4 regions of the Streptomyces auratus genome follow, and region 3 is predicted to be linked to each of the others. Evidence: riboswitches for the same ligand, from Rfam matches in the RefSeq annotation. Region 3 holds a riboswitch; each other region holds the start of a gene.
The links. Region 3 has a riboswitch for cyclic di-AMP ahead of BKA18_RS14625 (LysM peptidoglycan-binding domain-containing protein). Riboswitches for the same ligand answer to the same signal wherever they lie in the genome.

Region 1 (7,550 bases), on a different contig from region 3:
ATCGGTCCCGGCAAAGTCCCCACCGCTGCCATATTCGCAGGTCAGCGAGCTGCTTGCGCTGTACCACCAGCAGACGAAGAACCTGCTGGGCTCTCCACACATGTGGCCGAGCACGACCGCTTGGCACCACGAAATTCCCGGCAACCTGCCACACCTGCGTTGCCAGCAGACCATCTGACCAGCGCCGCATAAGCGACTGACGACCCATCAGGACTAGCGTCAAATGAGCGCCACGAGCGTCATTTCAGCGTCAAGATATCGCCCGTAACGCCCACATCACACGGCCCGTTCGGCGGGATCCGCAGGGCGGCGCCCTTGGATACCCGCGGCCGGCCCATCTCGTCGATCGAGCACTCGACGACCCGCCCGGTCATCCGAAGGGTCTCCACCTTGTGCCGCAGTTCGAGGAACAGCTTGTGAGATATCCGCCCTCAGCGAACAGGAAAACAGCCTCTGACCTGGGACTTGTAGCTGATCACCAGGATGTGCTCCCATTCTCACGGGATGTACGTCCTGTACATTTTTCACAAAGAGAGAGGAGCAGACATGCTGCCGCCGACGGCCCGCCATGTCCTTCCGGAGTTCACCGAGCGCACCTCCCAGGGCACGCGCACCATGGACCCTTACTCCAAGCTGCTCAGCGAGCGCATCATCTTCCTGGGCACCCCGGTCGACGACGCCTCCGCCAACGACGTGATGGCACAGCTCATCCACCTCGAACACGCCGCGCCCGAGCAGGACATCTCGCTCTACATCAACTCCCCCGGCGGCTCGTTCACCGCGATGACCGCCATTTACGACACGATGAACTTCGTGTCGTGCGACGTGCAGACCGTCTGCCTGGGACAGGCCGCCTCCGCCGCCGCGGTGCTGCTGGCCGCCGGCACCCCCGGAAAGCGGCTGGCGCTGCCCGGCGCCCGGGTACTGATCCATCAGCCGTCCCTCCATGAGCCGATCCAGGGCCAGGCCACCGATCTGCAGATCCAGGCGGAGGAACTGCTGCGCACCCGCGAGATGTTGGAGGAGATGCTCGCGCGGCACACCGGACAACCCCGCGAGCGGATCGCCGCCGACATCGAGCGCGACAAGATCTTCGACGCCCACGCCGCCCAGGAGTACGGCCTGATCGACGGCCTCACCCGGCACCGCAAGCAGTCGGCCCCTCCCCTCAGTGCGCGGTGATCCGGATGCTGCCCCCCGAACTCCCGCCGCTGCCCGCCCTCACACGTGCCGAGGGTGAGTTGATCGACCGCTATCTGGAGGTGCTCGATCTGCTGGGCCGTATCAACCCGGCCCGTGGCGGGGGCACCTACAGCGGACTGCGTGCCGCCCAGGCACTGGTCGGCAAGGCCGCCGGACTGCGGGACGCACTGACGCTGATGCACCACCGCGGCGAGAGCGAACTGCACCGCGACACGCTGGCCCGGGCGTTGCGCGTGCTGGACGGCGAACGGCGGGCCGGGCTCGTGGCCGTGCCGCCGCCCGCGGAGCGCTGACGCGACACGCGGTACGGCTGCCCATACGGCGTAGCGCGCACGCCCGTCGCGAACCACCCCCGAATTGCCGGTTCACCCGGATTTTCTCGGGTCCCGGATGTTTCGCTCCTGGTCCGGGGCGTGCGACAGCCGGGACCCTGACACCCGAGGGAACAAAACCCACCATTCAGGCCAAATGTGACCCATCTCACATACGGCATTTTCAGCTCGGACTTTGGGCGGCGGGTGCGTGAGGATCCCTTCGACGACAAGACCCCGCCACAGCGACGGGGCGGTCCGGACGGGCGCCTAATCCCGCCGCCGTCCGGATGTCCGGTCGACGCTTTTGGATCGGCGGGAGCGGAGGACCCGAGCAGGACGGGGTCCACGGCCTTCACGGGCCGGCGGACTCCTTGGGGTGAAGCCGTACGCACGGCCGGGCATCTTCGCCTGCCCGAACCCGACAGGTCTTCCTTCGCAGGCGGCTGACGAAGGGTTTGCGCATGACTGTGCGCATGCATACGCCGAATCTGCTGGCGCGCACCGGCACCGTCGCCGCTCTGACGCTGGTCACGCTCGGCGGGACGACCATCACCCCAGGAGCCACCGGGGGCGCCGAAGCCGCCTCCGTGTCCGCACACGCGCTGCGGGTCGCCGCCTCCAAGAGGGGCTCCCCCTACCAGTACGGCGCCCAAGGGCCGGACGCCTTCGACTGTTCCGGGCTGACGCTGTACTCGTTCCTGCGCGCCGGCCGGGCCCTGCCCCGAACCGCCGCCGCGCAGTACAGCCGGACCCGGCACGTCACGGCCGACTCCCGGCGGCGCGGCGACCTGGTCTTCTTCCATTCGGCCAACGGCATTTACCACGTGGGCATCTACGCCGGGGACGGCAGGATGTGGCATGCGCCCAAGGCCGGGAGCACGGTGCGGCTGGAACGGATCTGGAGCCCCGGGGTCTGGTACGGGCGGGTGCGCTGACCCGGCGCGCTCGTCGTACAACCCGTCAATTACCGGCGGTCGTAAGCGCTTTGCCCGGGTTGCCTGGCAACGGGGCCGACCGCTGACCGCCGGGGTGGGCGGGCGGTTTCCGCCTGCGCACCGACCGGTGACGGTGCTGCCGCGCCGACGGCGGTGCCGCTCATCGGGCAAGCGCCACTTCGAGCCCCCGGGTTCAGTCGGTCGGCGCCGTGGCCAGGATCGTGCCGACCGCCGTGTCGATCTGGTCGTCCGTCAGGTCCGCGCGGGCGGTCAGCCGCAGCCGGGAGATCCCGTCGGGTACGGACGGGGGCCGGAAGCAGCCGACGACGAGGCCGGCCGCGCGGCAGTCGGCGGCCCAGCCGACCGCCGCCTCCGGCGAGGGGGCGCGTACCGAGACCACCGCGGCGTCCGGCCGCACCGCGACCAGGCCCGCCGCGGTGAGCCGGTCGTGCAGCCTCCGTGCGACCTGCCCGGCCCGGGCGGCGCGCTGGGGTTCACGGCCCAGCAGCCGCAGCGCGGCGAGCGCACCGCCGGCCGCCGCCGGGGCGAGACCGGTGTCGAAGATGAACGACCGGGCGGTGTTGACCAGGTGCTCGATGACCCGGGCCGGGCCGAGCACCGCACCGCCCTGGGAGCCCAGCGACTTGGAGAGCGTCACGGTGGTCACCACATCGCCGTCGCCGGCGAGCCCGGCCGCCCACAGTGCGCCGCGGCCGCCCTCCCCGAGGACGCCCAGGCCGTGTGCGTCATCGACGAGCAGTGCGGCGCCCCGCGTCCGGCAGACCTCGGCGAGGGCGGGGAGCGGGGCGGCGTCGCCGTCGACCGAGAACACCGAGTCGGTCACGGCGAGCGCCCGGCCGTCATGACCGTTCAGCGCGGCGCGTACGGCCTCGGGATCGGCGTGCGGGACCACTTGGGTGCGGGCCCGGGAGAGCCGGCAGCCGTCGATGAGGGAGGCGTGGTTGCCCGCGTCGGAGACGACCAGGGTGCCGGCGGCGGTGAGCGCGGTGACCGCGGCCAGATTGGCGGTATATCCGGACGACAGCACCAAAGCGGCATCGAAGCCGCAGAAGGCGGCGAGTTCCGACTCCAGCCGGGCGTGCAGTTCGGTGCTGCCGGTCACCAGCCGGGAGCCGGTGGCGCCCGCGCCCCAGCGGTGTGCGGCCGCGGCCGCGCCACGGGTGACCTCGGGGTGCCGGGCGAGTCCGAGGTAGTCATTGCCGGCCAGGTCGAGCAGCGGGTGGTCGGCCGGGCGGGGACGCAGGGTGCGGACCAGTCCGGCGCGCCGGCGCTCGTCGTGGGCCTCATCCAGCCAGTCGAAGGCGGCGCCGTGGGCCGGCCGGCGGGGCTCGGCGGGAGCCGCCGGCGAGCCGTCGCGGAGCAGCGTGGGGGCGGAGTCCTGCGGCATCGGCGTCCTTCGTCGGTGGGCCTCGATTGTGGGCTGTCGCTAGACGTTAGCGGTCGTTCCGCAGGCCCACAGTGTGGCGATACACACACCTGCATCCTGGGTCGTTGTGGGAATCCTCCTTGGCCGGGGACGGTGCCGTACGCCAGGATCAACGCCATGGACCTGCTGAACACACTGGTGGACAAGGGACTGCGGCGCGAGTTGCCGACCCGCGAAGAGGCGCTGGCCGTACTGGCGACCTCCGATGACGAACTGCTCGATGTCGTGGCCGCGGCCGGAAAGGTGCGCCGCCAGTGGTTCGGGCGGCGGGTCAAACTCAACTATCTCGTCAACCTCAAGTCGGGCCTGTGCCCCGAGGACTGCTCGTACTGTTCCCAGCGGCTGGGGTCGAAGGCGGAGATCCTCAAGTACACCTGGCTCAAGCCGGACGACGCCTCCAAGGCGGCCGCGGCGGGGGTCGCCGGCGGGGCCAAGCGGGTCTGCCTGGTGGCCAGCGGCCGCGGTCCCACGGACAGGGACGTGGACCGCGTCTCGGAGACGATCTCCGCCATCAAGGAGCAGAACGAGGGGATCGAGGTGTGCGCCTGCCTCGGTCTGCTCTCCGAGGGCCAGGCCGACCGGCTGCACGCGGCGGGCGCCGATGCGTACAACCACAACCTCAACACCTCGGAAGCCACATACGGCGACATCTGCACCACGCACGACTTCTCGGACCGGGTCTCCACCGTCCAGCAGGCCCAGGCGGCCGGTATGTCCGCCTGTTCCGGGCTGATCGCCGGTATGGGGGAGAGCGACGCCGATCTCGTCGATGTGGTCTTCGCGCTGCGCGAGCTGGACCCCGACTCCGTCCCCGTGAACTTCCTGATCCCGTTCGAGGGCACCCCGCTCGGCAAGGAGTGGAACCTCACCCCGCAGCGCGCGCTGCGCATTCTGGCGATGGTGCGGTTCGTCTGCCCGGACATCGAAGTACGGCTGGCCGGCGGCCGCGAGGTGCATCTGCGCAGCATGCAGCCGCTGGCGCTGCACCTGGTCAACTCCATCTTCCTCGGCGACTATCTGACCAGCGAGGGCCAGGCCGGCAAGGACGATCTGGCGATGATCGCGGACGCCGGTTTCGAGGTCGAGGGCACGGACACCACGACGCTGCCCGAGCACCGCCGCCCGGGCTGCGGCGGGGCGGACACCGCGGAGTCCGGCTGCGCGGAGTCCGGCTGCGCGTCCGGCGACGGGGCGCCCGCCGCCACGATCCCCGCGCCGCCCGAGGAGACCCGCCGCGACTTGGTCTCGGTGCGCCGACGGGGCGCCGGTACGGAGCTGCCGCCCAATGCCTGAGCCGCTCTCCCCCCGCGAACTGCTGGCGCTCGACCGGCAGCACGTGTGGCATCCGTACGGGCCGATGCCCGGCCGGGCCGCACCGCTGCTGGTGGAGTCGGCGTCCGGGGTCCGGCTCCGGCTGGCCGAACCGGTCGAGGGCCAGGACGAGTTGGTGGACGGCATGTCGTCGTGGTGGTCGGCGGTGCACGGCTACAACCACCCGGTGCTCAACGACGCCGCGCACGGCCAGCTGGGGCGGATGAGCCATGTGATGTTCGGCGGGCTCACCCATGAGCCCGCGGTGCGGCTGGCGAAGCGGCTGGTCGACATCACCCCGGAGCCGCTGGAGCATGTCTTCCTCGCGGACTCCGGTTCGGTGTCGGTCGAGGTCGCGGTGAAGATGTGCCTGCAGTACTGGCGCTCGCTCGGCAAGCCGCGCAAACAGCGGCTGTTGACCTGGCGGGGCGGCTACCACGGCGACACCTGGCAGCCGATGTCGGTGTGCGATCCGGACGGCGGGATGCATGAGCTGTGGCAGGGGGTGCTGCCGCGGCAGATCTTCGCGGACGCGCCGCCGGCCGGCTTCGATGCCGCGCCGGACGAGGCGTATGCGGCGCAGCTGCGCGAGCTGATCGGCCGGCACGCCGAGGAACTGGCGGCGGTGATCGTGGAGCCGGTGGTCCAGGGCGCCGGCGGGATGTCGTTCCACTCCCCCGGGTATCTGCGGGTGCTGCGGGAGGCCTGCGATGCGCATGACGTGCTGCTCGTCTTCGATGAGATCGCGACCGGCTTCGGCCGTACGGGGGCGCTCTTCGCCGCCGAACACGCCGGGGTCGCACCGGATGTGATGTGTCTCGGCAAGGCGCTGACCGGCGGATATCTGACCCTGGCGGCGACGCTGTGCACGGCGGCCGTCGCGGACGGCATCTCCCGCGGTGCCCTGCCGGTGCTGGCGCACGGCCCGACCTTCATGGGCAATCCGCTCGCCGCGGCCGTCGCCGAGGCCTCGATCGACCTGCTGCTGTCCCAGGACTGGGCGCGGGAGGTCAAGCGGATCGAGGCCGGGCTGTGGGAGGGGCTGGCCCCGGCCCGGAGCCACGCCGGGGTCCGCGAGGTACGGGTCCTGGGCGCGATCGGTGTCGTGCAACTCGACCACGAGGTGGACATGGCCGCCGCGACCCGGGCGGCGGTCCGGGAGGGCGTGTGGCTGCGCCCGTTCCGGGATCTGATCTACACCATGCCGCCCTACATCACCGGCGACGACGATCTGGCGCGCATCTGCGCCGCGGTCTGCGCGGCGGCCCGCGAGGGCTGACCCGCGGTCGGCGGTGGCCGGCGGACCGGGGCGTCCAGCCGGCCACCGTCCGTCCACCGCCGGCACGCCACCGCCGTCGCGGCGCACCTCGACACTCTTCACCAGGAACCATTCGCGGTCCTCCCCTGGGGACGGTCCGCGCGGAGTCGGAGGCACACCATGTCAGTGCTGTTCGTGACGGGTACCGGCACGGAGATCGGCAAGACCGTGACCACCGCCGCGATCGCCGCGGCGGCGCTCGCCCGGGGTCGTTCGGTGGCCGTGCTCAAACCGGCCCAGACCGGTGTCACGGCACACGAGACGGGCGATGCGGCGGAGGTCGAGCGACTGGCCGGCCCGGTCACCACCCTGGAACTCGCCCGCTTTCCGGACCCGTTGGCGCCCGCGACGGCCGCACTGCGGGCCGGTCTGCCGCCGGTGCTCCCCCAGGACATCGCCGAGGCCGCCGCGAAGCTGGCGGCCTCGCACGACCTGGTGCTGGTCGAGGGCGCGGGCGGGCTGCTCGTCCGCTTCGACGCGGACGGCCATACCCTCGCCGACGCCGCGCGGCTGGCGAAGGCTCCGGTGCTGGTGGTCGCCCAGGCGGGCCTGGGCACCCTCAACGCCACCGCGCTGACCGCTTTGGCGCTGCGCTCGTACGGTCTCGACTCCCCCGGCGTCGTCATCGGCAGCTGGCCGGCCACACCCGACCTGGCGGCCCGCTGCAATCTGACGGACCTCCCGGACGCCGCCGGCGCCCCGCTCCTCGGCCTGATCCCGGAGCACTCCGGCGCCCTCGCCCCGGACGCCTTCCGCGCCGCGGCTCCCGGCTGGCTGGCCCCGGCGCTCGGCGGATCGGACGCGTTCCGGATCCCCTCGTGACGGCCGCCCCGATCCCCTCGTGACAGCCGCGGAGCGGGAAGAACTGCCCGGCGGGGCACGGCGCCCTCGGCCCGTACGGATGTGCGCACCGCGGACCGGGTGACTCCCGGGGACTCCTTGTCCGCCCGTTTGGGGAGACTGACGGCAGGAGCGGGCATCGCCGGCGAAGGGGTCCGTCATGTGGCAGCGCAGGAGAGTTC
Region 2 (7,550 bases), on a different contig from region 3:
AGAGCCCCACATGGCTGATGCCGGAGTAGAAGAACACCAGGTCACCGGGGGCGAGTTGGGACCGGTCGATGCGCGGCCCGGAGCTGATCTGGGTGTAGGTGGTCCGCGGCAGCGCGACGCCGCCGGACTTCCAGGCGGCCTGGGTCAGCCCCGAGCAGTCGTAGGCGGAGGGGCCCGTCGCGCCCCAGACGTACGGCTTGCCCAGCGCGGCGTAGGCGAAGGAAACGGCCCGCGCGGCACGGGGGTTGGGGGCGGCGGCCGCGGCGGCCCCTGAGCCGTGGAGGATCCCGTCGAGGGGGCCGTCCCCGCGCGCCCCCCGGTCCGCATGGACCGTACCGGCACCGTCCCGTCCCGCCATCCGCTGCCGCTGCTCGGCGGTCAGCCGGTTCAGCAACTGCTCGGCGGCGTCCAGCTTGTGGACGACCGTGACCCGGTGCTTCTTCAGCGTGGCCTCGGTGGCCGCCAGCCGCTCCGCGGTCTCCTCGGCCCGCTGCCGGACCTGCCGTACGCTGCCGAGCCGGCGTGCGTAACCGGCCACCGCGGTCGCCTGATGACTGCCCGCACGCTCCAGCACCGCTGCGCCGTCCAGATAGCGCTGCGGGTCCGCGGACAGCAGCAGCCGTACGGTCGGGTCCACCCCGCCGGAGCGGTACTGGCTCGTGGCCAGCGCCCCCAGCTCGGTGCGGGCGGCGTTGAGCTTCTGGGTCCGCCGGGCGACCTCGTCCTGCAGCCTGCTCAGCTCCTGGCGTGCGGTGCCGGCGGCTTCCTTCGCACCGTTGTAGTTCTGCGTGGCCACCTCTGCCTCCTGATACAGCGCGTTGATCCGGCCCTTGACCTGGGCGGGGGTGGGCGGGGACGCGGCCTGGCCGGTGCCGTCGAAGACGGTGGCGGTGGCGGCACCCGCGAGTGCCAGCGTGGCGGCGGTACGGGCGGTGCGGGTGCCGCCGGTCAGCGAGGCGAGCGGATGCTGCCTGGGCTTGCGGTGCGAGGCCACGGTGGCCGTCACTTCCTTCCCTTTGAGCCGGGGGCCGGCGGCGGTCCGTCACGGGGGGCAACGAGCCGCCGCCGCACCTCGCGGCGAGGCGGCCGACAGGACGCCGGTGGGGGGCCGGCGAAGGCGGGGAGTCGACCGCCTGGAGGAGGACGCTAAGCCTGGGTGTCGCGCCGGGGAGTCCGATTGCCCGGCATTGTTCGCTTTCGACCGGTGCCGATGTGCGGATGACCGTGCCGTCGGCGGCTGCACGGCCGGTACCGGTCCGGCCTGACCGAAGCGACGATTGTGGGCGCCCTGCCCGCAGGGCCGTGCTATGCGGCGGCTACGATCCCGCACTATGGACGTAGTAATCAATCTCTTCGTCGGCCTGCACATCATCGGCATCGCCGCCCTGCTCGGCGGCTTCCTGACCCAGATGAAGGCGATGGGCGCGGGCACCGCCCGCTTCGTGCCGGCCATGCTGCACGGCGCGCTGACGATGCTGGTCACCGGCGTCGCGCTGGTCGGCCTCAACGAGGCCCAGGGCCACCACGTCAACACCATCAAGATCGGCATCAAGATGGCCGTGCTGGTGGTGATCCTGGCGCTGGTCTACGTCAAGCGGGACGAGGAGACGATCGCCAAGCCGCTGTTCGGCGCGGTCGGTGCGCTGACGGTGGCCAACATCTTCATCGCGGTGCTCTGGACCTGAGCGGCGCCCCGGTCCGGACCTGAGCGGCGCCCCGGTCCGGACCTGCCCGGCGCCCCGGTCCGAATCTGAGCGGCGCCCCGGCATTCCGGGTAGCGGACCACCGCCCCACAACAGCACACCGCGCGGTCCTCGCACTCCGTATTCGGAGGCGACGGCCGCGCGGTGGCGTGTGGGGGGTGACCGTGGGGGGTGGTTCCGTGGGGGAGCACAGGGCGCCGGGCCTCAGCCCGGGCGGACGCTCCCGTAGATCGGCATGTAGTAGATCGACTCCTCCCGGACGCTGGCGCCCGGGTGCGGCGCGTGGATCATCTTGCCGCCGCCTATGTACATCCCGACGTGGCTGATGTCGTCGAAGAAGAAGACCAGGTCACCGGGTTGCAGGTCCTTGGTGGCCACCCGCTGGCCGACCTTGACCTGGTCCCAGGTGGTCCGCGGCAGCGTGACGCCGGCGGCCTTGTACGCCGCCTGCGTCAGCCCCGAGCAGTCGTAGGAACTGGGGCCGGTGGCGCCCCAGACGTACGGCTTGCCGATCTGGGCGCGGGCGAAGGCGAGCGCCTGCTCGGCCTTGGTGGAGGACGAGTCGCCGGTCGAGCTGCCGCCGCCGGTCTGGCCGCCCGTCGAACCGCCGCCGTCCTGCTGCCGCTGGCGCTCGCGCTCCTGCTGCCTGCGCGCCTCCTCCTCGGCCTTGCGCTTGGCGGCCGCCTCCTTCTGACGCTCCAGCGCGGCCAGCCGCGCCTTCTCCTGGGCGGTCAGCCGGGACAGCAGCTGACGGGCCTCGGACAGCTTGTCCTGGACGGAGCGCTTGGACTCCTTGAGGGAGGCCTGGGACTTCTGCAGCTGCTCCAGGCTGTCGGTCGCCTTGACCCGCTGGTGCGCCGCGGCGGCCGCCTGCTCCTGGTAGTCGGTGACGGCCTGCTTCTGCCGGCCGGTCAGCCGCTCCATGAGGTGGCTGCGGTCGAAGAACTGCTGCGGGTCCTTGGCGAGCATCAGCTGCGCCGTCGGGTTCATCCCGCCGGTGCGGTACTGCGCCGAGGCGAACATGCCCAGCTGGTGCCGGGACCGGTTCATCTGCTCGGCACGCTTGGCGGCGGCATTGAGCAGGCCGTCGACGGTGTGGCGCTGTTCGTCGGCGCGCTCCTTGGCCCCGTTGTACTTCTCGGTGGCCAGCTCGGCCTGGTGGTAGAGGTCGTCGACCTTCTTCTTGACCTCTTCGATGGAGGGCTTGGGCGCTCGGGGGGCCGCGTCGGCGGACTGCGAGAGCAGAGTGACCGACGCGAGGGCTGCGGTGGTGAGCCCGGCAGCCGTACGGCGGCCTCCGGGCGAGGTGAGGACGCTGGTGCGCGGCTTGCGATGGGACGCCAAGGCCGGCAACTCCTTCCGTGGACCGCCTACCGGGTTAGCTGTCGGGTTCGGGCGGTGTCGATGACGGAAGGCTTGCCCTACGGTCCTTACGTCCGCCTGAGACGGCCGTACGGATCGATTCACCCCGGTGGTGCTGGTGGGTCCCCGGCTCCGGGTGCCGTGAGGCAGGGCCGGACTCGGCGCGGCGGCCCGTGCGGACGCTGTCGTACGCGGGGAGGCGGGCTGCCTGAGCGAGGACGTTAGCCAACTCGTGTGGCTCCTGTGAAGGCTGATGTTCGATATGCCCGAAACCTTTTTGTGACCTGAACGCGATCCGGGGGTTGTTGTGGCAGATGTCGGATTCGGGTAGACGACCCGCGCCCGGGCTGCCCCGGACCCGGCCCCCCGGCCTGCGGACCGCCCCGGAGCCCCGAATTCCGCCGACAATCGGCACTCCGCGGCGGGCTGTCAGTGCGGCGGCCTAGACTCGGTGGGCGATGAGCAGCCTCTTTGACGACAGCTTCCTGGCGGACCTCGGCCACAAGGGCGAGGAGCCCCCGCCGCCTCCCGAGGACGAGCACGAGCCGGCCCCCGAGGAGATCCCCGACGACCTCTTCGGCGGGAAATACGACGCGCCCGGCCCCCGGGAGACCTACTACCGCGACGGCGCCGCCCGCCCCGCCGTCGACCCCGCCGCGCTGCTCGAAGGGCTCAACGACGAGCAGAAGGCCGCCGTGGTGCACACCGGCGGCCCGCTGCTGATCGTCGCCGGCGCCGGCTCCGGCAAGACCCGGGTGCTCACCCACCGCATCGCTCATCTGCTGGCCGAGCGCCATGTCCACCCCGGCCAGATCCTCGCGATCACCTTCACCAACAAGGCCGCGGGCGAGATGAAGGAGCGCGTCGAAGAGCTCGTCGGCCCCCGGGCGAACGCCATGTGGGTCTCCACCTTCCACAGCGCCTGCGTCCGCATCCTGCGCCGCGAGTCCAAGAAGCTGGGCTTCACCTCGTCCTTCTCGATCTACGACGCCGCCGACTCCAAGCGCCTGATGGCCCTGGTCTGCCGCGATCTGGATCTGGACCCCAAGCGCTACCCGCCCAAGTCCTTCAGCGCGAAGATCTCCAACCTCAAGAACGAGCTCATCGACGAGGAGACCTTCGCCGGGACGGCATCCGATGGTTTCGAGAAGACCCTGGCCGAGGCGTACGCGATGTACCAGTCGCGGCTGCGCGAGGCCAACGCCCTGGACTTCGACGACATCATCATGACGACGGTCCATCTGCTCCAGGCCTTCCCCGATGTCGCCGAGCACTACCGCCGCCGCTTCCGCCACGTCCTCGTCGACGAGTACCAGGACACCAACCACGCCCAGTACACCCTCGTCCGCGAGCTGGTCGGCCCCGCGGAATCCGCGGCCGAGCTGTGCGTCGTCGGTGACGCCGACCAGTCGATCTACGCCTTCCGCGGCGCCACCATCCGCAACATCCTCCAGTTCGAGGAGGACTACCCCGACGCGACCACGATCCTGCTGGAGCAGAACTACCGCTCCTCGCAGACGATCCTGTCCGCCGCCAACGCCGTCATCGAGCGCAACGAGAACCGCCGCCCCAAGAACCTCTGGACGGACGCCGGCAGCGGCCCCGGGATCACCGGCTACGTCGCCGACACCGAGCACGACGAGGCGCAGTTCGTCGCCGACGAGATCGACCGCCTGACGGACGCCGGGGACGCCAAGGCCGGCGATGTCGCCGTCTTCTACCGCACCAACGCCCAGTCCCGGGTCTTCGAGGAGATCTTCATCCGGGTCGGGCTGCCCTACAAGGTCGTCGGCGGCGTGCGCTTCTACGAGCGCAAGGAGGTCCGCGACGTCCTCGCCTATCTGCGGGTGCTCGCCAACCCCGAGGACACCGTCCCGCTGCGCCGCATCCTGAACGTCCCCAAGCGCGGCATCGGCGACCGCGCCGAGGCGATGATCGACGCCCTGTCGCTCCGCGAGAAGATCACCTTCCCGCAGGCGCTGCGCCGGGTCGACGAGGCGTACGGCATGGCGGCCCGCTCCGCCAACGCCGTCAAGCGCTTCAACGTCCTCATGGAGGAGCTGCGCACCATCGTCGAGTCCGGCGCCGGCCCCGCCACCGTCCTGGAAGCGGTCCTGGAGCGTACGGGCTACCTCGCCGAGCTCCAGGCCTCCACCGACCCGCAGGACGAGACCCGGATCGAGAACCTCCAGGAACTCGCCGCGGTGGCCCTGGAGTTCGAGCAGGACCGCGGCGAGGCGAACCCCGGCACCCTCGCCGACTTCCTGGAGCAGGTCGCGCTGGTCGCCGACTCCGACCAGATCCCGGACGAGGACGAGGAGGGCAGCGGCGTCATCACCCTCATGACGCTGCACACCGCCAAGGGCCTGGAATTCCCGGTGGTCTTCCTGACCGGCATGGAGGACGGCGTCTTCCCGCACATGCGCGCGCTGGGCCAGACCAAGGAGCTGGAGGAGGAGCGCCGGCTCGCCTACGTCGGCATCACCCGCGCCCGCGAGCGCCTCTACGTCACCCGCTCGACGATGCGCAGCGCCTGGGGCCAGCCCTCGTACAACCCGCCCTCCCGGTTCCTGGAGGAGATCCCGGGCGAGTACGTCGAGTGGAAGCGGACCGGCCAGGCGACGCCGTCCGCGTCGATGGGCGCACTGTCGGGCGGTGGCGGCCTCGGCTCCGCCCTGTCGTCGCGCGGCAAGGGGCCGAGCGGCTTCGCCACCCGCCGCACCAAGGACCGCCCGGTGGTCGCGCTGGCCATCGGCGACCGCGTCACCCACGACAGCTTCGGGCTCGGCACGGTCGTGGGCGTCAAGGGCAGCGGCGACAACGCCGAGGCGACCATCGACTTCGGCGGCGAGAAGCCCAAGCGGCTGCTGCTGCGGTATGCGCCGGTGGAAAAGCTGTAACGGACGCCGTACGGGGGGCGGTCAGTTCGGGTTGAGGCCGTGGTCGCGCAGCCACGGCAGCGGGTCGATCGCCGCGCCGCCGCCCGGGCGCACCTCGAAGTGCAGGTGCGGTCCGGTGGTGTTGCCGGAGTTGCCCGAATAGGCAATCCGGTCACCGGCCTTGACCTGTCCGGAGCGGATCTTGGTGCTGCTCAGATGGCAGTACCACGTCTCGGTGCCGTCGGGCGCCGTCACGATCGCCATGTTGCCGTAGGCGGAGTTCCACTGGGTGCGGATGGTGCCGTCGGTGGCGGACATGACCGGGGTGCCGTAGCTGACCGGGAAGTCGATTCCGGTGTGCACGGACATCCAGTTGACGCCGGCCTGGCCGAAGAGCGCGCTCAGCCCGTGCTGGGTCACCGGCAGCACGAACTTGGGGCGCATGGCCTCCTTGCGGGCCGCCGCCTCCGCCTTGCGCTTGCGGTCCAGCGCCTGGCGCTCCTTGAGGTCGATCCGCTCCTGGGTACGGCTGGCCCGGTCGCGGAAGTCGTCCGCGCTGGCGCTGAGTCCGGCGAGCTGGGTGTCGAGCTTGCTGTTGGCCGCGGCCGGTTTGACGGCCCCCGGGTCGGGCGCGGCCTGCGCGGTCGCCTCGGCCTTGTCGTCCCCGCCGAAGTGGGCGACGGACGCGGCGGCCACGGCGCAGACGCCCATGGCGGCGACCGAGGGGACGGCGACGGTCAGCAGCGCCGACCGCTTCACCGGGCGCCGCCGGCCCCGGCCGCGGGCGGCCTTCCCGGCTTCCGGCCCGGCGGCCCGGCGGCCGGCGGGAGCGTCGGCCGCGACGGGGATCGGCATGGCCTGCGTCATGGCGTCCGCCACGGCGGCGGCGTCGCCCAGCTCGCCGTGCCCCTCGGCCTCACCGGCGCCGGCCGGGGAGTTGCCGTCCGTGCCGTGCCGTCCGGTGTCGTAGCCGTCGTAGCCGTCGGATTCGTACGGGCCGCTGCCGTGCCGGTCGCTCCCGGCGGGTGCGGCCTCGAAGGGCGCGGTGTCGTCCCACGGGGTGTTGTCCCAGTGGGCGGTCTCGGCCGCGGGCGGGCCGGCCTGCGCCGGGATGCCGGCGATCAGGCCCTGGTCGGTGGTCGACCAGATCGCCGTGGCCTCGTGGCTCCCGGTCTCCTGGAGCGCGGTGGCCTGCCGGCCGAGGGCGTCGAAGCCGCCGGTGCTCTCGAAGGTCTCGGCCGTGTCGTAAGCGCCGGTGGCGTAACTGCCGGTGTCGTAACCACCGCTGTCGTAACTGCCGGTCGGGTAACCGCCGGTGTCGCAGCCGCCGGTGGAAAAGCTTCCGGTGTCGAACCCGCCGTACCCGTAAGAGGTGGCTTCGTACGCGGTCGTCTCGTATCCGGCGGTTTCGTACCCGCCCGTGTCGTACGCGGACGAGGAGGAGTACCCGGTGGTGTCCTGCGCCGGCTGCCCGTAGGCGGTGTGCGCGTACGGGTCGTAGCCCCCGGCGGCCGCCTGCGGGTCCGCGACGGCATAGGCGCCGGTGTCATAGGCGCCGGTGTCCCACTGCATCGTGGGGTACGCGCCGGTGCCGTAGGAGTCGACG
Region 3 (7,550 bases):
GGCCCAGCCCGGTCTCGCGCTGGCGGCGAAGCTCGCCTCGCGGGCGCGGGCGGCGGGGCTCGATGTCGCGGTGCCGTCCGGCCAGGGCATCGGCTATGAGCTGCTGGCGATGGCGATACGGGCCGAGGCGGACGGGGTCGACCCCGAGGCGGCACTGCGGGCGGCCGCCCGGGCCTACCGGGATGCGGTGCTGGCCGCGGAGGGCGGCGCCGTGTGAGGACCGTCAGTTGCCGCTGAGGCGAGGGGCGCGGCGCCGGCTCAGCAGGTCCGCGGCCCAGACCAGCACGGTCGCCGCTGCCAGCGCCGCCCCCAGGACGCACACCCCGCCCCAGCCCCCGGTGCTCCAGACCACCGAGGTCAGCGCCGAGCCCGCCGCGCCGCCGACGAAGTAGCTCGTCATGTAGGCGGAGTTGAGACGGTTCCGCGCCTCGGGGCGGACCCCGTAGACCAGGTTCTGGTTGCTGATGTGCACCGCCTGGGCGGACAGGTCCAGCACGATCACCCCGGCCAGCAGCGCCGCCAGCGACCAGCCGCCGCCCGCCCCGCCGGCCGCCAGCAGACCCCAGGACCCCAGCAGCAAAAGCGCCCCGGCGCCGCTGACGTGGTGCACCAGACCGCGGTCCGCCAGCCGCCCGGCGGCCGACGCGGACAGCGAACCGGCCGCGCCCACCAGCCCCAGCAGCCCGATGGCCGACTCCTGCCAGCCGTACGAGGGACCGGACATCAAGAACGCCAGCGCCGTCCACAGCACGCTGAACCCGGCGAAGGTCAGCGCCCCGAGCGCCGCCCGCCGGCGCAGCACCGGCTCCTGGGCGAACAGCGCCAGCGTGGAGCGCAGCAGCGCCGGATAACGCAGCCCGGCCGGGGTGCGCAGGGTGGGCAGCTTGAGCCGCAGCAGCACCGCCATCAGCAGCATCAGCGCGGCATTGACCCAGTACACGGTGCGCCAGCCGCCCACGTCGGCCAGCAGCCCGGCGGCCGTACGGGCCAGCAGGATGCCCAGCAGCAGTCCGGTCATCACGGTGCCGACGGTCCGGCCGCGTTCGGCGGGGGCCGCGAGGGTCGCCGCGTAGGGCACCACGACCTGGGCGGCGACCGAACTCAGCCCGGTCAGCGCGGTACCGGTCAGCAGCAGGGCGGCGTTCGGGGCGCTCGCCGTGACGGTGAGGAAGACGGCGGTGGCCGCGGTCAGGGCGACGGCCAGCCGGCGTCGCTCCAGCAGATCACCGAGCGGCACGAGCAGCAGCAGCCCGAGCCCGTAGCCGACCTGGGCGACGGTCACCACCAGCGCGGCGGTGGACGCGGACAGCTGTAGATCGCGGCCGATGACGTCCAGCAGCGGCTGGGCGAAGTAGTTGCCGGCGACGGACAGACCGGTGGCGACCGACATCAGCAGCAGGGTGCCGCGCCCCAGTCCCGGTCCGGTCGCCGCGGTATCCCCGGCGACCGGCTCTTTTATGTGCGTGGTCTGCACGACCTGACCTCCCCTGTACCGCCCGCCGCCACGGCGGCGGCGGACACCCTCCACCGTGCGTGACGAAAATTAATGAGTCCAACACATTGTTTGCATTGGATCCATCGTGAAGAGAGATGGATGTCGCTAGGGTCGGTGGGTGTGGAGCTGCAACAGATGCGGTACGTGGTGGCGGTGGCCGAGACCGGCGGGTTCACCCGCGCCGCCGGGCGCTGCCATGTGGTGCAGTCCGCCCTCAGTCATCAGATCGCCCGGCTGGAGAAGGAGCTCGGCGCCCGGCTCTTCGAGCGGACCAGCCGCAGCGTCCGGCTGACCGCGGCCGGTGAGGCCTTCCTCCCGGTCGCCCGGCAGGCGCTTGAGGCGGCCGAGCGGGCCCGCGCCGAGGTCGCGGCGGCCATCGGCGAGGTCCGCGGCCGGCTGGCGGTGGGTGCGATCTCGACCGTCTCGGCCGTCGATCTCGCCCGTGCGCTGGGCGATTTCCGTACCCGCTATCCCCAGGTGCAGATCCGTCTGCAGATGGAGATGACCGAGTCCCTGGTGGAGAAGGTGCGCGACGGTGCGCTGGACGTCGCCTTCATCGGGATGGTGCCCAGTGCGCGCAACACCGGTGTAGGGGAGAAGGAGCTGACGCGGACCGAGCTGGTCGCGGTGGTGCCGCCGGGGCATCCGCTGGCCGGGCGGGAGTGGACCACGCTGGCGCGGGTGGCACGGGAGACCTTCGTCGACTTCACGGCGGGGTCGGCCGCGCGACGGCAGCGCGACGACGCGTTCCGGGCGGCGGGGCTGGACTCCGAGGTGGCATTCGAGGTGACCACGGTCGAGTTCCTGGCGAAGCTGGTGCGGGCCGGTCTGGGCATCGGCATGGTGCCGGAGACCATCGCCGCCGGCCTGCCCGGGCTGCACGCCGTACGGGTCCGGCCGGCGCCCGAGCGGACCGAGCGGGTGGTGTGGAGCGCCCGGGGGCCGTCGCCGGCGGCGCTGGCGTTCCTGTCGGCTGTGGGGGTGGATCCGGGGTAGCGGATCCGGCGTTCCGGACGGGCCTGCGGGGCTCGGGCCGGTGCGCGGGCGCGCCCTGCCGCGCCCACCGGTTACGGTCGACAAGTGCCCCACCAGTCCCACAAGTCCCGCCGGCCGCAGGTCACCGCCGCCGGCGCCCCCGCCGGCTGCCCCGCCGCGGCGGCCGCCGAGACCGCTGCCGAGACCGTCCCCGAGACCGCCCCCGCGACCGTCCCCGAGCTGTTCACCTGGGAGTTCGCCGCCGACCCGTACCCGGCGTACGCCTGGCTGCGGGAGCATGCGCCGGTGCACCGGACCCGGCTGCCCAGCGGCGTCGAGGCCTGGCTGGTGACCCGCTACACCGAGGCGCGGCAGGCGCTGGCCGACGGCCGGCTGTCCAAGAACCCGGTCCACCACAGTGAGTCCGCGCACGGCAAGGGCAAGATCGGCATCCCGGGGGAGCGCAGCGCCAACCTGATGACGCACCTGCTCAACATCGACCCCCCGGACCACACCCGGCTGCGCCGGCTGGTCTCCAAGGCGTTCACCCCGCGCCGGGTCGCCGCCTTCGCCCCGCGGGTCCAGGAGCTGACCGACCGGCTCATCGACGGCTTCGCCGGGCGCGGGGAGGCCGATCTGATCCATGAGTTCGCGTTCCCGCTGCCCATCTACGCGATCTGCGATCTGCTGGGCGTCCCGCCCGAGGACCAGGACGACTTCCGCGACTGGGCGGGCATGATGATCCGGCACGGCCAGGGGCCGCGCGGCGGCGTCGCCCGTTCCGTGAAGAAGATGCGCGGCTATCTCGCCGAGCTGATCCACCGCAAGCGCGAGACCCTCGGGGCCACCGCCGAGCCCGACGAGGACCTGATCTCCGCCCTGATCCGCGCCTCCGACCACGGCGAGCACCTCACCGAGAACGAGGTCGCCGCGATGGCCTTCATCCTGCTTTTTGCCGGTTTTGAGACGACCGTGAACCTGATCGGTAACGGCACGTACCAGCTGCTGCGCCACCCCGCCCAGCGCGAGCTGCTGCAGAAGTCGATCGAGACGGGCGACATGGACCTGCTCGGCACCGGCATCGAGGAACTGCTCCGCTACGACGGCCCCGTGGAGCTGGCGACCTGGCGGTTCGCGACCGAGGAGCTGACGCTGGGCGGGCAGCGGATCGCCGCGGGCGACCCGGTGCTGGTGGTGCTGGCCGCCGCCGACCGCGACCCGGCGCGCTTCGATGAGCCGGACGTTCTCGACCTGACCCGGCGGGACAACCAGCATCTGGGATACGGGCACGGCATCCACTACTGCCTGGGTGCGCCGCTCGCCCGGCTCGAAGGACAGACCGCCCTCGCCACGCTGCTGACCCGCCTCCCGGGCCTCCGGCTCGCCGCGGAACCCGACGAGCTGCGCTGGCGCGGCGGGCTCATCATGCGCGGACTGCGGTCGCTGCCGGTGGAGTTCCCGCCCGAGCGTCCCTGACCAGCGGCAAGGCCATATTTGACAGCGCGTCAGCCGCGTGACCATTGCGTGATCTGCGCTACACCGACTTGTGACTACCCGTGACCCCGGCTACCTTTCGACCGACGATCGACGGGCTTCATTCGATCGGCCGAAGCGGGGGAGCGGTGAACCGGTGTATTGGTGCTGCCCTGCCCGCCCCGGCCGGAAGTCCGTCGGACAGCTCGTCCGACAACTCCACCGCGCGAAAGGCATCCGCATGCGTTCCGGGACCGGCCGACACCGTCGCCCCCGTCAGGCACCGGCCATCTTTGTCACCGCGGGAGTGACCGGCGCCGGCATCGCCCTGCCGCTGCTCGGCGCGAGCGGCGCCCACGCCGCCGACACCACGACCTGGGACAAGGTCGCCCAGTGCGAGAGCAGCGGGGTGTGGAGCGCGGCCTCGGGCAACGGCTACTACGGCGGCCTCCAGCTGACCCAGGAGATGTGGGACAACTACGGCGGCTCGGCCTACGCCTCGCGCCCCGACCTCGCCAGCCGCGCCCAGCAGATCGCGGTGGCCGAGTCGATCCTCGACCACCGCGGCCCGGACGTCTGGACCAGCTGCGCGGCGAGCGCCGGGCTGAGCCAGGGCGGCCGTGCGCCGGAGGTCAACCCCGGCAGCACCAGCACCCCGGAGCCCGCCCCGTCCGACGGCGGGGACTCCCGGGACCCCTGGGACCAGCCCGGATCCTCCGGCATGCACGACGGTTCGGACTCGACGGGCACGCAGGACGAGCCGGGCGACGACACGGACAGCCGGCCGTCCGACGAGCCGACCGAGTCGACGCCCTCGCCCGACGCCCCGGACACCGGCCGCACCGGCGACCCGTCCGGCAAGCCCGACCCGTCCGACGCCGCGACGCCCGGCGACCGGCACGAGGACCCCTCGCCGTCCGCCGACCCGTCCGATGCCGGCAGCCGCCCGGACACCTCCGGCACGCCGCAGGAGACGCCCGCACCGGGCCGGCACCGCGGCGGTGCGGACGACGAAGCAGGTCAGGGCGGTCAGGGCAGCCAAGGCGACGAGGACGGCGGCCGGGCCTCCGGCGGCCGGCACGCCTCGCGCGGCGGCGACGCGCACCGTACGGGCCCGGCGGCCGACGGCGACTACACCGTGCGGCCCGGTGACAGCCTGTCAGCCATCGCCACGGCCCACCGGCTGCCCGGCGGCTGGAGCGCGCTCTACGACCGCAACGAGGGCGTCGTCGGCTCCGACGCGGACCTGATCCAGCCCGGCCAGGTGCTCGATCTCGGGCAGAACGCAGGCTAGTTCGCCCCCCTTCGCCCCCTTTGGTGAAAGTGAGACAAGGGTCTCGTTGACCTCAGGGGGCCCAGGGCCGTCCGCCCCCGCCGTACCGCGTCCCACCTGCGGAGATGTGCCCCACTCGTGATCGAAATCGGTCAACTTGGTTCAGATGATGGGGTTTGAACACCAAGGGGGTTGCTGCTTAACGTCAGGATCGCTCGCCAAAGCGGGCCCTCCGGTCACACGCCGAATCCTGCCGGTGATCGGGGGCAGTTGACGCGCAAGCGCCGTAGGCAGGAGCGGGGGAACCAAGGTAAGTGCCGGCCCCGCCCGTGAAAGCGGGCGACCGGCTTGGGGTGAAGCCAGAAGCGTCAGCGCGGACGGCCGGGCAACTCACAGCCCGAACCCGACAGCTCACCTCGTAGGCGCCGGTGAGGAAACGAACGAACCATGCTGATCAACAAGGGCAAGCACAGTCGTCGCTCCAAGGCCGTCCGCGTCGCCACCCTCGCCGGTATCGCCGGCGCTGCCGTGGCCGTCCCGCTGATGGGCGCCACCTCCGCCTCCGCCGCCTCCGTCAGCACCTGGGACAAGGTCGCCCAGTGCGAGTCCGGCGGCAACTGGTCGATCAACACCGGTAACGGCTACTACGGTGGCCTGCAGTTCTCCAACTCCAGCTGGGCCGCCGCCGGCGGTACCCAGTACGCGCCGCGTGCCGACCTGGCCTCCAAGAGCCAGCAGATCGCCGCCGCCGAGAAGCTCCTCGCCATCCAGGGTCCGGGCGCCTGGAGCTGCGCCGGTGCCGGCAACCTGACCGCCGGCGGCCCCGCCGCGAACGTCGACACCTCCGGCTCCTCGGCGCAGACCAAGTCCGCCCCGCAGCAGGACACCAAGACCGAGGCCAAGAAGGCCCCGGCCGCCCCCGAGCAGCGTGCCTCGCGCTCCACCGAGCGCAAGTCCATGGGCCACGGCAACTACACCGTCAAGGCGGGCGACACCCTCGCCAAGATCGCCAAGGCCCACGGCACCAGCTGGAAGTCGGTCTACGAGGCCAACAAGTCGGTCATCGGCGGCAACCCGAACCTGATCCTCCCGGGCCAGAAGCTCAACGTCTGAGCCACCCCCTCACCGGGACTTCGGCAGGCCCGAGCGGCGGGCCCGCTTCCTTGGTGAGACAGCCCCGCCCGGCGCGCCCTTCCCCCAGCGCGCCGCGGCGGGGTTTCTCACACCCCGGGTCGCACCCGGGTGAGATCCGCTGCGGCCGCACGCCGGTGACCGGCTGCGATCCACTGCTTGTCCCGGTTGGCGAACAAGGGCCCAAAGGTCCCGTGAACTGGGTCTTTGGGCTCTTCATTCGGCAATTCCGTCCCACGGAGCGGGCCAAGGGCAGGCGGACGAGCCCGGGGCCGTTAGGCTCATGCAGCAGAACGCCAGACACCCACGAAGGAGACAACGTGCCGTCGATCGACGTCGTCGTAGCCCGCGAAATTCTCGACTCGCGAGGGAATCCCACGGTCGAGGTCGAGGTCGGCCTCGACGACGGCAGCACCGGCCGTGCCGCCGTGCCGTCCGGCGCCTCCACCGGTGCCTTCGAGGCCGTCGAGCTTCGCGACGGCGACCCGAACCGCTACCTCGGCAAGGGCGTGGAGAAGGCCGTCCTGGCCGTCATCGAGCAGATCGGCCCGGAGCTCGTCGGCTACGACGCGACCGAGCAGCGGCTGATCGACCAGGCGATGTTCGACCTGGACGCCACCGACAACAAGGGCTCGCTCGGTGCCAACGCCATCCTCGGCGTCTCCCTCGCCGTCGCGCACGCCGCCTCCGAGGCCAGCGACCTCCCGCTGTTCCGCTACCTGGGCGGCCCGAACGCGCACGTCCTGCCCGTCCCGATGATGAACATCCTGAACGGCGGCTCGCACGCCGACTCCAACGTGGACATCCAGGAGTTCATGATCGCCCCGATCGGCGCGGAGTCCTTCTCCGAGGCGCTGCGCTGGGGCGCCGAGGTCTACCACACCCTCAAGAAGGTCCTGAAGGAGCGCGGGCTGTCCACCGGCCTCGGTGACGAGGGCGGCTTCGCCCCCAACCTGGGCTCCAACCGCGAGGCCCTCGACCTCATCCTGGAGGCCATCAAGCAGGCCGGTTACGCCCCCGGCCAGGACATCGCGCTCGCGCTGGACGTCGCCGCCTCCGAGTTCTACAAGGACGGCAAGTACCAGTTCGAGGGCAAGGACCGCTCGGCCGCCGAGATGACCGAGTACTACGAGGAGCTGGTGGCGGCCTACCCGCTGGTCTCCATCGAGGACCCGCTGTTCGAGGACGACTGGGCCGGCTGGA
Region 4 (7,550 bases), 500 kb from region 3:
GCCGACAGCCGCACCACCATGCGGTGTGCAGCGACGATCCGTCCGCAGGAACCAGCAGTGACGGCTGCTGCGCGAGCGAGACGGTCGATGCGATCCGGCCCCGGGCTGCGTCTGCGGAAGCTGATGCCCTCGCTCCACACTGCTCAGCAGCAATTGCGACCAGGTGGCCCCGGACTGGAAGGACCTGGCGGGACGATGCAGAAGCCCCTGGCTCCTCACCCAGCGTTGCATGCGCAGTCCAGCAGTACGGCGGACCTCTGGAAGCCACGTTCCATCACGGATCGGCGGCCGAAAGCACTGCTCCACGAGCGTCGCGAACGACCGTGCCCCATCCGTGCCCTTCAGCCCGGTCAACACCGGTCACGAAGGGCACGACGGGACGCCACCGGACGACGGCCGAAAGCAACGTTTCCCCAGGTCAGCGGCGAATGATCGTCCCAGGCGCCGTTGATCCCCAAGCTCAGGGCACAGGACAGGTCCGCGTCGCGTGGCCAAAGCTGCTTGGCAATCAGTCATTACGGGGGCAGCGGAGGGTTCCGGAGGCACCCGAAGCAATCGCCGGACTGGGGCTGAGGAAGGTGGGATGGTGATCCGACTTCACCAGCTCTCGTCTCACGGGACCTGGGTGAGGAGCCGGGCATCCGACAGGAGAGGACGACAGGCCGTGACGGAACAGCGCTGCGATCGCTGTGACCTCATCATCGGGGCGGGGTGCGCCTGCCCGTCCGAGGGTGTGGCTCCTCGCACTGTTGGCGGCCAAGCACCGAAACAGGCCAGCCGCCACGGGCAGCCGCCCCACGCCATCATCGTGTCGCCCGCGGGGAACGCTCACCTGCCTGGCTGCAACCACCTCTCCGACAGCGAAATCGCTGGGCCGAAGTTCGGCTGGGTGGCCAGCCCCGATCCAGATGCCTGGTCCCGCATATCGGAGTCGCAGCCGCTGCGAGCCACCGAGGGCAACACCGGGCGAGTGGCGACCCGTCGCTGTCTGACTTGCGACACCTACGCGTAAGGCGCTGCGCCGAATGCCTGGTCAGCCGTCCGCGATGCGTGAGCGATGCGTGAGCGGACGGCGTGACACAGGCCGGTCCGGCGCTGGACCTGGCGTCAGCCGTAGGTGCTGTGACCAGGGAGAACTGGACTCCGGTGGACTACCTGGGACCGTCGGTCCCCGGTTCGTCGGGTCTTTTAATCCATTGGTTCAGGGTTCGAGCCCCTGATGGCCCACCAGAAGCGGACGGGAGAGCCGTCCGGAGTGCCGAGCGGCGCCCCGAGGGCCCGGGCCGGAGACGGTCCGGGCCCTCGTCGTTCGCCGGTGTCCGGGGCGGTGCCAAGTGCCCCTGACGCGAGTGACCCTGGGTGGTGCCGGACCTCGTGCGAGGCGGCCGGGGCCCCGCGGCTCCGCGCCCCGCCCGGCCTCCCCGTATGACCCGTCCGGCCCCCGGTGATTCGCCGCCCGGTCCCGTACCGGCAACCCTGAGGGCGGCGAGACGGCCACTTAGGGCCCGGCCATGACCCATCGGACAGGCCCTAGGTGCCCGTGTGGACGGGTGGCAGGGGAAGAGGCCGGTGCGGAGACGCGAAGGTGCGGTGACCCCGGAGGGCGGTGGGGAGCGGCGGGCCCCGGTGGCCCGGTCCGTCCGCCTCCTGGTGCGCCGGCTTCCGGTCCTGCTGATCGTCGGTGGGCTCGCCTTCGGCATGGCGGCGCCGGCCGGCTACACCGCCGCCCCGTTTTTCTCCGCCGCCCCGCCGGCCGCCGCGCCGCTGTCCTCGCTGCGTACCACCGCCCTGACGGCCCTGGCCGCCACGCTCGGCGAGATCTGGACCGTCCTCTACCGGGGCGCCGCACCGGACCGCCGGGCCTCGGTGACGGAGATCGTCCTGGTCTTCGCGGTCTCCCTGCTCGCGCTGGGCATCAACCGGGTGGTGCGGCACAGCGGCGGGCACCCGGAAGCCGTACGGGAGGCCGCGGAGGCCGCCCAGCGCGCCGTACTGCCCACGCCGCCCGCACGGCTCGCCGGGTTCGCCGTCGCCGCCCGCTATCTGGGCGGGCGGACGGCCGCGGGGGCCGGCGGCGACCTCTACGCGGTGCAGGAGACCCGGCACGGCGTACGGCTGATCGTCGGCGACGTGCGCGGGAAGGGCCTGCCGGCGGTGGTGTCCGCGATGACCGTCCTCGGCGCGTTCCGCGAGGCGGCGGATCACGAGGCCACGCTGGAGGCGGTGGCGAGCCGGCTGGAGCGGGCGCTGGAACGGGAGCGTGAGCGGTGCGACGGGCCCGAACGGTCCGAGCACTTCGCCACCGCCCTCCTTGCCGAGATCCCCGCCGACGAGCCGTCGGTGTTGCGTGTGCTCCACCGGGGCCATCCGTTCCCCCTGCTGCTCACCCCGGACGGCGGGCTGCGCGAACTGTTTCCCCGGGAGCCCGGACTCCCCCTGGGGACGGGCGTGATGGGCAGCCCTCCTGGCAGGCCGGCCGAGACGTTCTTCCCGGCCGGTGCCCTGCTGCTCTGCTTCACCGACGGGGTGACGGCGGCCCGTGATCTGTTCGGCCGCTGCTACCACCCGCCGGGCAGACTGCGCGGCGGCCGCTTCCCGGACCCGGACGTCCTCCTGGACACCCTCGTCGAGGACATCACCCGGCACACGGGCGGTGAACCGGCCGACGATGTGGCCCTGCTGGCGGTGCAGCGGCCGATGGGGGAGTAGGGGAGGGCAGGCGGTACGGGACGCGTCCGGGGCTCAGCTCCCCGGTGCGGGCGCCGTGCCCGGCAGCCGGTGCAGGCTCTGCCCGTAGGGACCGGTGAGGGCGACCGGGCGTCCGTCCAGGGCGAGGGTGAGGCGGGTGTCCCGCGGGTCCGGGTGGGGCGAGCGGTGCGCGGGCGGGGTGAGCCACGGCAGGACGGAGTGCGGCTCGTGGGAGATCCAGTGCCCGCCGCCGGGCCGTGCGTCCAGCAGCGACCGTACGAGACGCGCGAACTCCTCGCGGCGGGCGGGTGGCAGGCCGCCCAGCGCGGCGCTGTGGAAGATGACCAGGGTGGCCTCGGGCGGTGCCTCGGCGGCGAGCGCGGGCAGGTCGCCGAGCGGATCGCCGCGCACGATCCGCGGCCGCGGCGCCGCCCGCACCGCCTCGACGGCCGCCGACAGCCGCGCCGCCCGCTCGCCGTCGCCCGGCCAGACGCACGCCTGCAGCCAGCGCAGATCGTCCGGCTCGGCCACCGGGTCGAGCGGATCGGGAGCGATACCCGCCCGCCAGACGATCCTTGGCAGCGGGCCGGCCAGCTCATGGGCTGCCCAGTCCGTACGGCATCCGAAGACCGCCGGGCTCCCCGGCGCCCCTGCCTCGATCTCGGCACGAGAGTCCGCACCGTCGGCCCGTCCCGGCCCCTCTTCCGCCTCCTCCGCTTCGTCCGCATACGGGGTGTGCGCGTAGCAGTATCGATAGCGGTCGGGATGCAGGCCCAGCCCCGCGGACGACCCGGCCTCCAGTAGTGCCAGCGGCTGCGGCAGCCCGGCGAGCAGCGGCAGCAGGGCGGCGCAGCGGGCCGGTTCGTCGGCCTGGGGAGTGCGCCGCATCACGACCTCGCGTACCTCGTCCCAGTGCCGGACCGTCCACTCGCGCCAGCGTGTGTACGCGGCCGCACCGCGCGGGCCCAGATCGGCGTGCGGGCCGTCGAGATGGCGGACGGCGGCGAGCAGCAGGGCCGGCTGCCGCTTCTCGCCGGCGGGCAGCGACCCCGACAGCAGCTCGCAGAACTCCTGGTCCTGGCCGATCCGCGCGCTCAACTCCTCATGTGCCTCGGACCGCCCCCGCGCCTCGCGCCAGGAGAACTCCCGGTACCGCTCGGCCACTGCCCATGCGCCACCGGCGGCGCCCTCGACGTTCCCGGTGTTGACGACCATGATCCGACGTTACTGCTCTCACGTTCCGTCACTGAGGGGCACCCCTCCGCATAACAACTGACGCACAATCAGCGCGAGATCGTTTAGGGCCGGGCGGGCAACTCGTCCGATTGCGACCTCGATGGGCCGAGAAGTCCATGCCAGAACTCGGGTACCGGCTGTACGGATTCGCGGGAAGGCTTGGAATTCGGATGCGATCTCTATTACTGTCCGATAACGGAGCGCGGTCGTCCCAGTCGCCGCAAGAGGCGGCACCGTGCGCCGACGCCGAATCCCGCACGCGCTTTTCACGCACCCCCAGCACCTCGAACTGCACCAAGGGAACCGGGGAACCACTTCCTTGGGGTGAATCGGACGCCCTCCGCCAGGGGGCGCCCGTAGGAGACCTTCCTGCTCCGAACCCGTCAGCTAACCCGGTAGGCGAGAAGGAAGGAAAGGAGTGCGCCTCCGTGGCGTCCAACAGGCCTGCCCCCGAGGGTCCGTCCGCCTACGAATTCGATGACCGAGGTGTCTTCCCGGGCCCCGATGATCCGGACGGGAACGGCGACGGTCCGTGGGAGGAATGGAATCCCACCGAAGAATCCGTCCGATCCGTCCGCGGTAAGCACCGGGTGGCCAAGCAGCGCTCGGGCGGCCTCGCCCGCGGCGGAACGGTCCTGGGCGTCGGCGTGATCGCCGCGGTCGGCGCGAGCGGAATGGCCTCGGCCGAGGACCGCCCGCCGGTTCCGATCTCGATGCCCGACGTCGGCGGGATGGCCGACGACCTCTCCGACGCGCTCCCGGATGCCGCGTCCCTCCCCGTCGTCGGGGGCCTCATATCGGACGCGGACCCCTCCGCGGCGCCGGCTTCCGGCTCCACGGTTGCCGCCGCCTCCGGCCCCCTCACCCAGGCCACCCGCTCGGGCGCGGAGGACGGGTCCGCCGGCCCCGGCGAGGCGCTGCGCAGCCGGATCCTCCAGCAGGCCGACGCGCAGCAGGGCGCCGCCGAGGAGGAGGCCCGCGACACCGCCGAACACAGCGCTGTCCAGCAGGCCGCGAAGGAAGCCACCGCCCACCAGGCGTCGGCCGAGAAGGCCGCAGCCGCCAAGAAGGCAGCCGAGATGGAGGCCAAGCGCCAGGCCGAAGAAGCGGCCCGTCGGAAGGCGGAGGCCGAGCGCCTCGCCAAACTGGCACAGAGCTATACCGCCCCGGTCGCCTCCTTCACCCTGACCGCCGGCTTCGGCGAGTCGGGCGACCGCTGGGCCGCGGACCACACCGGACAGGACTTCGCCGCACCGACCGGCACACCCGTCAAGGCCATCCACTCCGGCACCATCACCCAGGCCGGCTGGGCCGGGTCGTACGGCTACCGCATCGTCCTCACCCTCGACGACGGCACCGAACTCTGGTTCTGCCATCTGTCCTCGATGGTGAAGACCTCCGGCAAGGTCAGCACCGGCGACGTCATCGCCCGCGTCGGCGCCACCGGCAACGTCACCGGCCCCCATCTCCACCTGGAGGTGCGCCCCGGCGCCGGCGACCCGATCGACCCGATGCCGTGGCTGCGGGACCACGGGATCAAGGTGTAACGCCTCTGACGGCAGGCGCCGTTGGGCGCGGCCACCCGAGGTGCGGCGTGGGCGGGAGGAGGCAGGAATAACTGCCGTCCCGCCGACGCTGCACCCTGCATGACCGCGACTCCAGCCCCCCGCGCCCGCACGTCCCTCGGTTCGCTCTCCGTCTCCCGGCTCTCCCTCGGCGGCAACGTCTTCGGCTGGACGGCCGACGAGGCCGAGTCCTTCGCCGTGCTCGATGCGTACGTCGCGGGCGGCGGCAACTTCATCGACACCGCCGACGTCTACTCGGCGTGGGTCCCGGGCAACAAGGGCGGCGAGTCCGAGACCGTCCTCGGCAACTGGCTGTCCTCGCGCGGCAATCGCTCCGACGTCGTCATCGCCACCAAGGTCGGCGCGCACCCGGCCTACAAGGGACTGTCCGCCGCGACGATCAAGGCCGCGGTCGACGAATCCCTGACCCGTCTGCGCACCGACTACCTCGACCTCTACTACACCCACTACGACGACGAATCGGTCGAGGTCTCGGAGTTCCTCACCGCCCTCGACGACCTCGTCCGGGCCGGCAAGGTCCGCGAGATCGCCGCCTCCAACATCTCGGCGCAGCGCCTGGAGGAGTCCCTGGCCTTCTCCGACCGCGAGGGCCTGGCCCGCTATGTCGCCCTCCAGCCGCACTACAACCTGGTCTCCCGCGACACCTACGAGGGCGAACTCGCCGACGTGGCCGCCCGCAACGGCGTGGCCGCGGTGCCGTATTACGCCCTCGCCTCCGGCTTCCTGACCGGCAAGTACCGCCCTGGCACCAGCACCGACAGCGCCCGCTCCGGCGCCGCCGCCAAGCATCTGGCCACCGACCGCGGCCTCCGCGTCCTGACGGCCCTCGACTCCGTCGCCGCCGCCCACCAGGCCGAGATCGCCACCGTCGCCCTGGCCTGGCTCGCCGCCCAGCCCACCGTCGTGGCCCCCCTAGCCAGCGCCCGCACGGTGAGCCAGCTGCCTGCGTTGCTGGGGGTGGCGGAGCTGACCCTGACCGAGGCCGAACTCAAGCTGCTGGACGAGGCTTCGGCGTAACCAGCGCCCAACAGGGCTGTGGGGTACGGCGGCTACTGTCCCGCCGCACCCCACAGCTCCTGCCGCGCCGGGCGAGCGGCGCGGCCGTCACACCTTCCGGCGGTCCACCACGAACCACGACGCCGCGGCCACCCCGCCCGCCACCGCACACACCGAAGGCCACGCCCCGATCTTCTTCGCGAGCGGATGCGACCCGGCAAACGCCGCCACGTACGCCCCGCTCAACGCCGCCGCCGTCGCATTCCCGGCCTTCCGCTGCCACCCCCTGGCCGCCACTGCCCCGGCCGCCGCAAGCGCCACCCCACCCAGGGGCCGCTTCTTGGTCCAGCGGGCTACGGAGTAGCCGCCTACTAGGCCGGTTGCGGCAATCACGCTTGTCGGTACGCCGGTCATCACAGAAACCTCCGCATCAGGGAAACCTCCAACGACCATACGCGCGGCCTCCGTGGATCCCGCAGTGAGCCACAAACCAGGAGTAGTTGCCCAGTAAAGGTGGCCCGTACCCGATGGTCGAGAGGGAGCGGGGGCCGCTGGTGACGAGCGGTGGGGAGAGCCGCCGCTGTTCGTACTGGCTTCGGGCAGGCGTCAGCCGCGGTGACTACGCGAGCCGCCGGAACTGCACGGCTGCTCTCTGGCCACCCACGCATCCGTCAATGCCGCCCGCCCCCACCCCTGGTAGTACCGCAAGTGCTGGAGCAGATGCTGCTCTCGGAGGGTGAAGTCCGGGTCGGGGCCCAGGAGATGGGCCCGGCGGCGGTGGAAGGAGAGGGTGGTGGCCACGGCCGTGTATTCGGTGACGGCGCGGGCGGCGGCGGGGCCGTGGGTGCGGCGGGCCATGTCGCGGGCCAGGGCGCGGGTCCGGGGGGAGGAGAGGGCGGTGGGTTCGGTGGGGGCGAGCCAGCCGGCGGTGATGTACGGGGCGAGGTAGCCGCGCAGGGAGAGCAGCTCCTGGTTGCGGGCCCAGACGGCCAGCCAGGTCAGAGCGATGAGAACCGGGACCATGAAGAGGCCGTAGACGGTGAG

Region 1: another riboswitch for cyclic di-AMP. It lies ahead of BKA18_RS33855 (C40 family peptidase); the one in region 3 lies ahead of BKA18_RS14625 (LysM peptidoglycan-binding domain-containing protein).
Region 2: another riboswitch for cyclic di-AMP. It lies ahead of BKA18_RS22215 (C40 family peptidase); the one in region 3 lies ahead of BKA18_RS14625 (LysM peptidoglycan-binding domain-containing protein).
Region 4: another riboswitch for cyclic di-AMP. It lies ahead of BKA18_RS16950 (M23 family metallopeptidase); the one in region 3 lies ahead of BKA18_RS14625 (LysM peptidoglycan-binding domain-containing protein).

Annotation. Positions count from the first base shown of each region.
Region 1 covers NZ_JBNGCB010000003.1:3,218,647-3,226,196, reverse strand. Annotated here, with positions in the region: gene BKA18_RS33865 (ATP-dependent Clp protease proteolytic subunit) at 547-1,182, shown strand; gene BKA18_RS33860 (hypothetical protein) at 1,188-1,496, shown strand; cyclic di-AMP (ydaO/yuaA leader) riboswitch at 1,807-1,974, shown strand; gene BKA18_RS33855 (C40 family peptidase) at 1,979-2,452, shown strand; gene BKA18_RS33850 (8-amino-7-oxononanoate synthase) at 2,646-3,860, opposite strand; gene bioB (biotin synthase BioB) at 4,017-5,192, shown strand; gene BKA18_RS33840 (adenosylmethionine--8-amino-7-oxononanoate transaminase) at 5,185-6,489, shown strand; partial or broken gene bioD (dethiobiotin synthase) at 6,640-7,350, shown strand; gene BKA18_RS33830 (class I SAM-dependent methyltransferase) at 7,529-7,550, shown strand, end outside.
Region 2 covers NZ_JBNGCB010000003.1:577,543-585,092, forward strand. Annotated here, with positions in the region: gene BKA18_RS22205 (C40 family peptidase) at 1-1,006, opposite strand, end outside; gene BKA18_RS22210 (hypothetical protein) at 1,332-1,685, shown strand; gene BKA18_RS22215 (C40 family peptidase) at 1,908-3,047, opposite strand; cyclic di-AMP (ydaO/yuaA leader) riboswitch at 3,055-3,224, opposite strand; gene pcrA (DNA helicase PcrA) at 3,764-5,965, shown strand; gene BKA18_RS22225 (peptidoglycan DD-metalloendopeptidase family protein) at 5,987-7,550, opposite strand, start outside.
Region 3 covers NZ_JBNGCB010000001.1:3,408,999-3,416,548, reverse strand. Annotated here, with positions in the region: gene BKA18_RS14650 (nucleoside triphosphate pyrophosphohydrolase) at 1-217, shown strand, start outside; gene BKA18_RS14645 (MFS transporter) at 224-1,474, opposite strand; gene BKA18_RS14640 (LysR family transcriptional regulator) at 1,595-2,491, shown strand; gene BKA18_RS14635 (cytochrome P450 family protein) at 2,576-3,946, shown strand; gene BKA18_RS14630 (transglycosylase family protein) at 4,185-5,237, shown strand; cyclic di-AMP (ydaO/yuaA leader) riboswitch at 5,489-5,656, shown strand; gene BKA18_RS14625 (LysM peptidoglycan-binding domain-containing protein) at 5,664-6,329, shown strand; gene eno (phosphopyruvate hydratase) at 6,668-7,550, shown strand, end outside.
Region 4 covers NZ_JBNGCB010000001.1:3,913,088-3,920,637, reverse strand. Annotated here, with positions in the region: gene BKA18_RS16960 (PP2C family protein-serine/threonine phosphatase) at 1,570-2,709, shown strand; gene BKA18_RS16955 (DUF2332 family protein) at 2,743-3,903, opposite strand; cyclic di-AMP (ydaO/yuaA leader) riboswitch at 4,195-4,341, shown strand; gene BKA18_RS16950 (M23 family metallopeptidase) at 4,353-5,471, shown strand; gene BKA18_RS16945 (aldo/keto reductase) at 5,571-6,527, shown strand; gene BKA18_RS16940 (hypothetical protein) at 6,615-6,920, opposite strand; gene BKA18_RS16935 (PrsW family intramembrane metalloprotease) at 7,113-7,550, opposite strand, start outside.